Regions from separate parts of the Selenomonas oralis genome, predicted to be linked through region 3. Evidence: riboswitches for the same ligand, from Rfam matches in the RefSeq annotation. Region 3 holds a riboswitch; each other region holds the start of a gene.
What was found. Region 3 has a riboswitch for cobalamin ahead of ACRTGH_RS12090 (ABC transporter substrate-binding protein). Riboswitches for the same ligand answer to the same signal wherever they lie in the genome.

Region 1: it holds a riboswitch for cobalamin, as region 3 does, so the genes downstream of both, nikB (nickel ABC transporter permease) here and ACRTGH_RS12090 (ABC transporter substrate-binding protein) in region 3, are expected to answer to the same signal.
Region 2: it holds a riboswitch for cobalamin, as region 3 does, so the genes downstream of both, ACRTGH_RS11365 (methylmalonyl-CoA mutase family protein) here and ACRTGH_RS12090 (ABC transporter substrate-binding protein) in region 3, are expected to answer to the same signal.

Annotation. Positions count from the first base shown of each region.
Region 1 is NZ_CP194411.1:2,331,507-2,334,599, reverse strand. Features, by position in the region: gene ACRTGH_RS11040 (lysylphosphatidylglycerol synthase transmembrane domain-containing protein) at 1-962, shown strand, start outside; cobalamin riboswitch at 1,073-1,322, shown strand; gene nikB (nickel ABC transporter permease) at 1,559-2,503, shown strand; gene nikC (nickel transporter permease) at 2,500-3,093, shown strand, end outside.
Region 2 is NZ_CP194411.1:2,410,489-2,413,581, reverse strand. Features, by position in the region: gene ACRTGH_RS11375 (type I glutamate--ammonia ligase) at 1-1,011, shown strand, start outside; gene ACRTGH_RS11370 (hypothetical protein) at 1,082-1,345, opposite strand; cobalamin riboswitch at 1,475-1,648, shown strand; gene ACRTGH_RS11365 (methylmalonyl-CoA mutase family protein) at 1,895-3,093, shown strand, end outside.
Region 3 is NZ_CP194411.1:2,572,820-2,575,912, forward strand. Features, by position in the region: gene uraA (uracil permease) at 1-756, shown strand, start outside; cobalamin riboswitch at 1,249-1,432, shown strand; gene ACRTGH_RS12090 (ABC transporter substrate-binding protein) at 1,765-2,928, shown strand; gene ACRTGH_RS12095 (class I SAM-dependent methyltransferase) at 2,945-3,093, shown strand, end outside.

The sequences.
Region 1 (3,093 bases), 240 kb from region 3:
TGCCGCTTTTGCTTGTTTTCATTATCTCTGGTGCGGTTATCTATTCCACTGTTGATATCAATACGCTTACAAACCTTACGGCGTTTAAACCTTGGTCGATTGTACTTGCGCTTATCTGTGTGGGACTTGGGCTGACGCTTGACGGTACGCGTCTCATGCATCTTGTGAAAATTTCAGATGAAAAAATTACGCTGTCCCAGGCCGTACAAGTTGTTTTTGGTAACTACTTTCTTGCGCTTTTGACACCTGGCGCAACGGGAGGGGCAGTCGCCCAACTCATGTTTTTGCGTCATGCGGGAATTCCCGCAGGCAAAGCGACAGTGCTTGTCATTGTGCGGACACTGGTTTCGATTCTCTTTCTTATTTGTTGTATGCCGTTCATTTTTCTCCATGATACAGGTATTTTGCCAGGGATTGATAACCATACATTGATGTTGATTTCCATTGCGGCTTTTATCGTTATCATGCTGATTGTTGCGGCAGCTCGTACGAATGTCCTCGATTATGTTGTACTGCGCTTCACAAAACATGCAAAGGACGAACGCAGAAAAAAAATTATGGCATTTTATCGCGACATTAAGACCGGTGTACATCTTCTTGCATCGTCGCCTAAAAGTATGATACGCATTTTTTTTGAATCGGGACTCAGTCTCATATTTATCTATGCGATTGTACCGTGTCTTCTCCTTGGACTTGGCGTGACGGATGCCGATTGGTATACTGTCATGGGTCGCATGATTTTTCTTAATATGCTGCTCTATTTCACACCTACCCCAGGCGGCTCAGGAATTGCTGAAGGAGGCTTTGTCTTTCTTTTCGCTGATTCCGTTCCGGCAGGTACCGTTGGTATTCTTGCCGTTTGCTGGCGTCTTATTGCGGAGTATATCCCGTTTTTCATAGGACTTTATTATACGCTGAAGATTTTTGGTCGGGATTTCCTCAATCGTCAATTAGAACATTAAAAATAAGGTAATTCTTGCAAATCAAAATAGTTGTTTCCAAAGAAAATCTTGTATCTTTTTCTTGCTACACACTTTTATATGATGTATAATTACTTTCAGTAATATAAAACTTCATACGGTACGTCATAAGTGTCGCCGACCTATATCGGCGAGCGATGAGAGGAAAATGGGTGAAAGACCCATGCTGTCCCGCAGCTGTAATCGGGGAATTTGTTTCCATGGGAAGCGCTGAAATCGCTGTTTCTGATGAAAGTGCTGAATGCATCGGCACTTCCTGACATGTCACTGGGGAAAACCCGGGAAGACGGAAACAAACGATGATCCGAGAGCCAGAAAGCCTGCTTATGATAAGATTCATTGCTTGACTTACGAGAGATGGGGAGATGGATGCCAAGGCGTATTCCGATGGGGGAATATGTCCTTGGTATTCCGCGCTTTGTGGGAAGCACCGCATGTCCTGTCGTTGGTCGATGGACATGCGGTTTTCTTATGGAAACGCCGCAAGATCTGCGTTTCTGAATAAAAATCCTTCGCTGAGATTTCGGGAGGATTTTGCAGGAGTAATTTTTGATTTTGTAAGGAGATGAGGTATTGCATTGAAAGGAAAAGATTTGATACGTCGCCTGTGTCAGATGCTCATCACGCTTTTGGGCGTTACATTCTTGACATTCGGTCTGACGTATCTCGCTCCCGGTGATCCTGTAGAGATGATCCTGGAGACCGGCGATACGATGGTGTCGCAGGAAACTATCGAAAAGACACGTCACGAATTGGGGCTTGACCGTCCCTTCCATGAGCAGTATCTGCACTGGCTTTCCGGCTTGCTGCATGGCGATATGGGCATGAGCTATTCCGCCAAGATGCCGGTTGCTGAAAAGCTTGAGCAGAATCTTCTCGGCACGCTGCTTTTGGCAGGAACAGCAACCTTGATGATGCTCGTCGTTTCTGTGCCTTGCGGAGTCATCGCAGCTTTATATCGCAACCGTTGGCCGGATTATTTGATTCGCGGCGTGTCCTTTCTCGGCGTTTCGATGCCAAGCTTCTGGGTCGGCTTGCTGCTTCTCTTTGTCTTCGGTTTGAAATTGGGACTGTTCCCGATTTCGGGCGGCGAGGTCACTCTGGAAGGGCTGATTCTTCCGTCTGCAACCCTGGCGATCCTCCTGTCTTCCAAGTATACGAGGCAGGTGCGTACCGCCGTGCTCGAAGAGTTCAGTCAGGATTACGTCATCGGCGCCAAGGCTCGCGGTCTGTCCATGCAGCGCATTCTGTGGCGCCATGTGCTGCCCAATGCGTTTTTGCCGCTCATCACGCTCTTCGGTTTGGCTCTAGGCTGGCTCTTGGGCGGTGTGGCGATCGTCGAGATCGTCTTCGGCTGGCCCGGCATAGGCCGCCTGGCGGTGCGGGCGATCGAGATGCGAGACTATCCGTTGTTGGAGGGATTCGTTCTCTGGACAGCCATCTTCTACATGGTGGTCAACTTCCTTGTGGATCTGTCCTATGTATATCTTGATCCGCGCCTGAAGAAGGGGGCGAAATCATGAGCAAGGACGCAAAGCTCCTGCGCTTCTATTCCATATTGGCAGGGTTGATCTTCCTCACAGCGCTTCTCGCGCCCTTCATCTTGACGCAGGATCCCTATGAGTCGTCGATGCAGCAGGCATTTCTGCCGCCTTCCGCCGAGCATTGGTTCGGAACGGATAAACTCGGGCGCGATCTCTTTACGCGCGTGATTTACGGCGCGCGCATATCGGTGTTCATGTCTTTGACGGTCGTCATCCTCATCGCCGGCATCGGCTCTGCCATCGGCGTCGTTGCCGGCTATGTCGGCGGCAAGGTGGATACGATCATCATGCGCTTTGCCGATATGTTCCTCGCCTTTCCGGGCATCGTGCTGGCGATCGCCATTGCGGGCATGATGGGCGGCAGCGTGGTCAATGCCATCCTCGCCCTTGTCGCCGTCGGTTGGACGAAGTATGCACGCCTGGCGCGCAGCATGACGCTGAAGGTGCGCCAGCAGGATTATATCGCGGCGGCTGTGACGAACGGCACGCGTCCCGTGCAGATGTTTTTCCGCCATATCGCGCCCAATATCCTTTCCATCATACTGGTGACGGCAGCCGTCGATATCGGG
Region 2 (3,093 bases), 160 kb from region 3:
GCGAAGCCGATGATCGGTCTTGCGGGCAATGGTGAACATACGCATTTCTGCATTGCCGCTGTTATGGAAGACGGCAAGGTCTATAATCTCTTTACGCCGCAGGATATGAAAAAGGACTTCCTCAGTGCTGTCGGTTATGGCGCAATCATGGGGCTTTTGAAGAATTACGAGGTTATCAATCCGTTTGTCTCGGCGACGAATGATTCTTTGAATCGTTTGAAGCCGGGGTTTGAGGCGCCGGTCTGCATTGTCACATCCCTTGGCCACACACCCGAGATTCCCTCACGCAACCGCACGATACTTGCGGGTTTGATTCGTGATTTGACGAATCCTTATGCGACGCGCTTCGAATTGCGCGCCTGCAATCCGTATTCCAATACATACCTTGTCCTGGCAGCTGTCTATTCCGCTGTTCTTGATGGGGTGAAAGCGGCTGTTTCCCGCACGACGGATGCCCTGCTGGCGGAATTGTCCAAAGATGCAGGCGAGGAGGGGTTCTATCTCGAAAAGAATCGCGCTTACAGGAGCGAAATCGATGTATTCGAGGATTATACCGAAAGGGAACGCGATCGCCTCTTCGGTGCGCCGCCGTCGACGGTCTGGGAAAATATGCAGGGCTTTGAGAACCACCCGGAGAAGGTGGAGGCCATTACAGCAGGCGGTGCACTTCGTGAGCAGATTATCGACGCTTTCAAGGCGGGCGCGCTCCTGCGCTGGAAAACGGAGCTCATCAGCCGAATCATTCCTGAAAATCGTGATATCGTGCGCAAGGCGCGCGAGGTGCAGACGGATTTCGTAACGGATCAGGATTCCTACAACTGGAACAAGATCAATGGAATCCGTTCCTATCTCGCAAAAGACAGCATTGATGAGAAATCACTTTTCACGCTTCTGATCAAGGCGTTGAATGAGGGCGATTACGCTGCCGCTTCTGGCCTGCAGGTGGAGATGTATGATAAGATTGAGGAGCTCAAAGTTCTTTACGATGCCTATACGAAGAATATGATTTGACGGTTTGCTGATGACAAAAGAAAAAGCGCCAAGACAGGCGCTTTTTCTTTTGTTGGGGCAGGTGCGTCTTTTAATAGATATGGTATGTCTTCCAAGGAATCTGCTCGATTTTCACTGTTTTCAAAAAATCGACGATGTCCTTTCTGCCGTAATAGCGCGGTTTTCCATCGCGATCCTGCGACATCAGGATGATGGGCAAGTTGCGGAAAAAGGGCGCGATCTCGTTGCGGAACGATACGGCGCGTGCCGTGTACTGAGTGACGTGGGGTTTGACGACAACTATGGCAAAGGTCACGCCTTGTTCTATGATGACGGCGCCATGAATTTTGATCATGGAATAGCCTCCTTGCATGATTTGGAAGAGTCTTGGGAAAAGGTCGGGGTTCAACTCATATTTTTATTGTAAAAGACTTCGGAAGTATTGACAATCCCCAATAAATAGAGTTAATATAAAGATGAAAACAACATATTGTTGGAGACAGGTGTCGCAAGACTTAATAGGGAATCCGGTAGAAGCCGGAGCGGTCCCGCCACTGTAAGAGGAGTCCGTCATAGAACGCCACTGGAGAAATCTCTGGGAAGGCATGATTGGACGATGAATCTGAGCCAGGAGAACTGCCTGTTTTGACATCACCGTTGGCGTACCATTGAGGTGTGCCAATACCTGCGAGCGATGGGTAGGGGATTTTGCCGTACTGGGACACGGCGGGCTCTCCGGCGCTTTTGGCACCGGATTTTTATTTGGAAAGAAGATGTTCTGACTGGAAACGACGTGCAGAAGCATCTCTACATGAAGCCTGTCGACCGGAACACAGAAACCGCCTTTTAAACGCAGGGCGGTTTTGTTGTGTTCCGTATCATTGTTAAGGGAGGCTGTGGAAGTATGAGCAATGAAACAAAGGGTCAGGATGAGAACCTTGACCTGCAGGCCATCTTGAAGAAGGCCGAACAACAAACGAGTTTCCCCGATGTTCCGCTCGACGAATTTGAGCCGCCGACGTATGAGGAGTGGAAAGAGGCTTGCGTCGAGTTGTTGAAGGGGGCTCCCTTCGAGAAGAAGATGTTTACGAAAACGTATGAGGGCATTACGTTTGAGCCGATGTACACGCACAAGATGACAGACGGAATCTTGCCGAGAACCGACTTCCCGGGTATGGACAACTTCCTTCGCGGCGTGCGTCCGAACGGCTACATTGAACAGCCTTGGGGCATCGCGCAGTCGTGCGACGAGACGCTGCCTGAGGAAAACAACGAGTTGCTGCGCCGCGAGGTGGACAAGGGATCGACGATTTATAACATCCGTCTGGATTCGGCGACGCTCCTCAACAAGGATGCCAAGGATGCCGAAAAGATCGGTGATGAAGGGTGCAATATCACGACGGTCGAGGATATGCACACGACGCTTAACGGCTTGAAGCTCGACCATCATCCGCTCTATATCTATGCGGGTGCTTCGTCCTTGCCAATGCTTTCTCTCGTCGCGGCGTCTGTCAATTCCGACGGCGGCGATCTCGCCAAGCTCAGCGGTTTCGTAGGGGCGGATCCCCTGGGTGAAATGATTCAGCGCGGCGAGAACTATGCCGCACTTCCGCAGCTTTATGATGAGATGGCGGAAGCGGCTTTTTGGGTGAAGAAGTATGCTCCGAAGCTCAGGACGATCATGGTGCGAAGCGATGCTGTTTCGCGCGGCGGCGCCAATGATGTGCAGGAGGTTGCTTCGACACTTGCCGTCGGTGTCGCTTACCTGCGCGCTCTCATAGAGCGCGGGCTTACGGTGGACGAGGCGGCGGAACAGATGATGTTCGGCTTCTCCATGGGCGCGAACTTCTTCCTGCAGATTGCTAAACTCCGTGCGGTTCGCCCGATCTGGGCGCAGATCGTCAAGGCGTTTGGCGGCGGCGAGGAAGCGCAGCGCATCCATATCCATGCGCGCCCCGCATTGTTTTTCAAGACGGTTTACGATCCTTATGTCAACATGCTGCGCAATACGACGGAAATTTTCTCGGGCGTCGTCGGCGGACTTGATTCCTTCGAGAACGCTCCGTTCGATGAGCCGATCCGCAAGGGCGATGAATTCTCGCG
Region 3 (3,093 bases):
TTTGCTTCCATAGCGTTCCGCGGCTTCCTCGCCATCATCCCCATCCTCATCGGCGTCGTTTCCGGCTACGCCATCGCCTTTGCCGCAGGCCTCGTCGATCTCTCCTCCGTGGAAAGCGCCCCTTGGTTCGCCATTCCGACCATCTACACGCCAAAATTCGAACTCGGCGCCATCCTCATCATCCTTCCCGCCTCTATCGTCGTCATCGTGGAACACATCGGCCATCTCATCGTGACAAACAACATTGTCGGGCGCAATCTCACAAAGGATCCGGGGCTCGACCGCTCCCTCCTCGGCAACGGCATATCAACGATCTTCTCCGGTTTCTTCGGTTCGACGCCGAACACAACCTACGGGGAAAACATCGGCGTCCTGGCCATCACGAAAGTCTACTCGACCTGGGTCATCGGCGGTGCCGCCGTTTTCGCCGTCGCGCTCTCCTGCCTAGGCAAGCTGGCCGCACTCATCCAGAGTATCCCCACGCCCGTCATGGGCGGCGTTTCCATGCTGCTTTTCGGCGTCATCGCCGCCTCAGGCATACGCATCCTCGTCGAATCCAAAGTGGATTACAGCAAGCCGGCGAACCTCCTCTTGACCTCCATCGTCATGGGCATCGGCGTATCAACCGCAAGCCTGTCCATCGGCACAGTGACGCTCAAGGGCATGTCGCTCGCGACCATCATCGCCGTCGTTCTCTCGCTTTCCTTCCGCCTCATCTACGCCCTGCGCCGCAAAAAGGATGCGGGCAGGAAATGACCTCTGTAAAAAAATTCCTCTGCTTCGTTTCCGCAAAGGCAGATTCCTTCGCATGCAAAATCGCCATGGTATTCATCCTTCCTCCGCTCAACCGCGATGCCATAAGCCGCGATGCCATAAGCCGCGATGCCATAGAACAAGCCTGTTTGTGCTTCATGCTCACGGCACGATCCCACCGGATGTTTTTAGTTGGTGCTTAAAAGCATACCAAACGAACGCCGCTCATGCTGTTTTATTTTCTGCAGAAATGGATTTTTTGAAGCTCACAGCGGATTATGTATTGCAGCATCCAAGTCCAGCAAAACATCTATAATCCTCGCCTGCGATACTCATTGACAGTTAACTGCCTTTATGCTACCATAAAAAAGAATTATATAGTTGGATTAGGTGTCATGGAACATCACAGATAAAACAACGCCCTCTGCTGCAGCGTTTTTCTTTCAGCAAAGAAACGAGCTGCACAAAGCGGAAGAAGCCTGCTGCAGCAAGCACGAAATTTATCGACGATGCCATGGCTTAATAGGGAATTTGGTATATGCCAAAGCGGTCACGCCACTGTAACAGGGAGCAAATCTGCAGGAAGATACGAAAGATCTTCAGTCACTGGGAAAATCCCCCGGGAAGGCGCAGAGGAGCTATGAACTGGAGCCAGGAGAACTGCCTAATCGACAATCACCGCTTGACCTGCGAGCGACGGGGACGGGGATTTTGCAAAAAGCATAGGCAGATGCTATGTCCGAACATCTCGGATGCAGATCCTTACACCCCCCGCCAGTCGGTCTGTGTCCCTTGGGCTTGACCGATTGGCGGGGGTGTAAGGACGGTGCACAATGCCCATGAAGTGGGTATGGGTGCGTGTAGTTTCCCGGCCAAATGCTGCAAAAGCAAAGCCTCCTTTCCGTTCCATGCGGAAAGGAGGTTTTTTATGGCTTGATTGCCGTAAGCGAATTTTCCCGTTTATTTTATTGATGTATTCCATGATTTGTATCAGCAAATGAGGTGCCATTTATGTTTCAAACAAAAAAGTATGCACTCGCGATCATCTTTTTGTTGCTGACCAGCATGATTTTCACAGCCTGCGGCGGAGCGCAAAAAGAGGCCGAAGAAAACAGTGCGAACACAAAACCGATTGAAATCACGGATGTCTCCGGACAGACGATCACCTTGAAAAAACCTGCGAAGCGAGTAGTAGTGCAGTGGAGCGGCTCAGGCGGCGCGTTTATCACGATGGCGGCACTAGCAGGGAAAGACATTACCAATCTCATCGTCGGCATTGACCCTTCACTGAAAGAATATCGTGCCGACATGTGGAACCAATTCAAAAAGGATCTTCCTGAATTGGAAAAAATTCCTACCATCGGTTCCGTGAGCGAAAAATCTTTCGATACGGAAAAAGTTCTCTCCTTGAACCCGGATGTCATCTTCATTCCTATGGATATGAAAGCGCAGTACGACGCAGATGTGAAGCCCAAAATCGATGCAGCCGGGATTCCGACCATTTATATTGACTACCATGCGGAAAAACTTGAAAGCCACCAGCGTTCCATTGAAGCCATCGGCAAAGCGCTGGGAAAAGAGGAGCGCGCAGAAGAAATCAAACAATTTTACACGGAGCATCTGACCAATGTCATCAACCGTGTTCAAAAACTCAGCAAACCCAAGCCGACCGTGTATATAGAAACAGGCATGGAAGGTCCGGAAGCCTTTGGCTACGCCTATAACAGCAATTATTCCTGGGGCGCCATGGCGACGTTATGCGGCGGCGACATCATCACCAAAGATGTAATCGCCACTGCAGGACCGGTCAATCCTGAATTTGTCTTGGAAAAGGATCCCGAGATCATTATGATCATGGGCTCCTATTGGCCTAAGAAACCGACCTCCATGCGCCTCGGCTTTGAGACGGATGAAGCGCATTCCCAGCAGCTCTTGAAAGCGTTCACGCAGCGCGAGGGCTGGAGTAATCTGAAAGCCGTCAAGAACCACCAGGTCTATTCGGTGCATCACGGCTTGGCCCGCGAGGTCTATGACTGCGCCGTGTTCGAGTATCTCGCAAAGACGTATTACCCCGAGGAATTTAAGGATGTCGACCCGGAAGGAACACTCAAGGAATTCTACGAAAAATTCCTGCCGTTCTCTTACGGCGGCATATGGTTCATGCACTTGAACTAAAGAAAGGGTTTTCACGATGGATGGACATCAAGAAACAAATTTTGCATTTTGGAATGCTCGATGGAAACAAAACTATGTCGAACGAGAACAGCGCATACGCGCAAACCCGCAGTTGGATTATTGGGACAAGCGTGCGCGGGATTTTTCCTTGATGCGTAAGAGCAA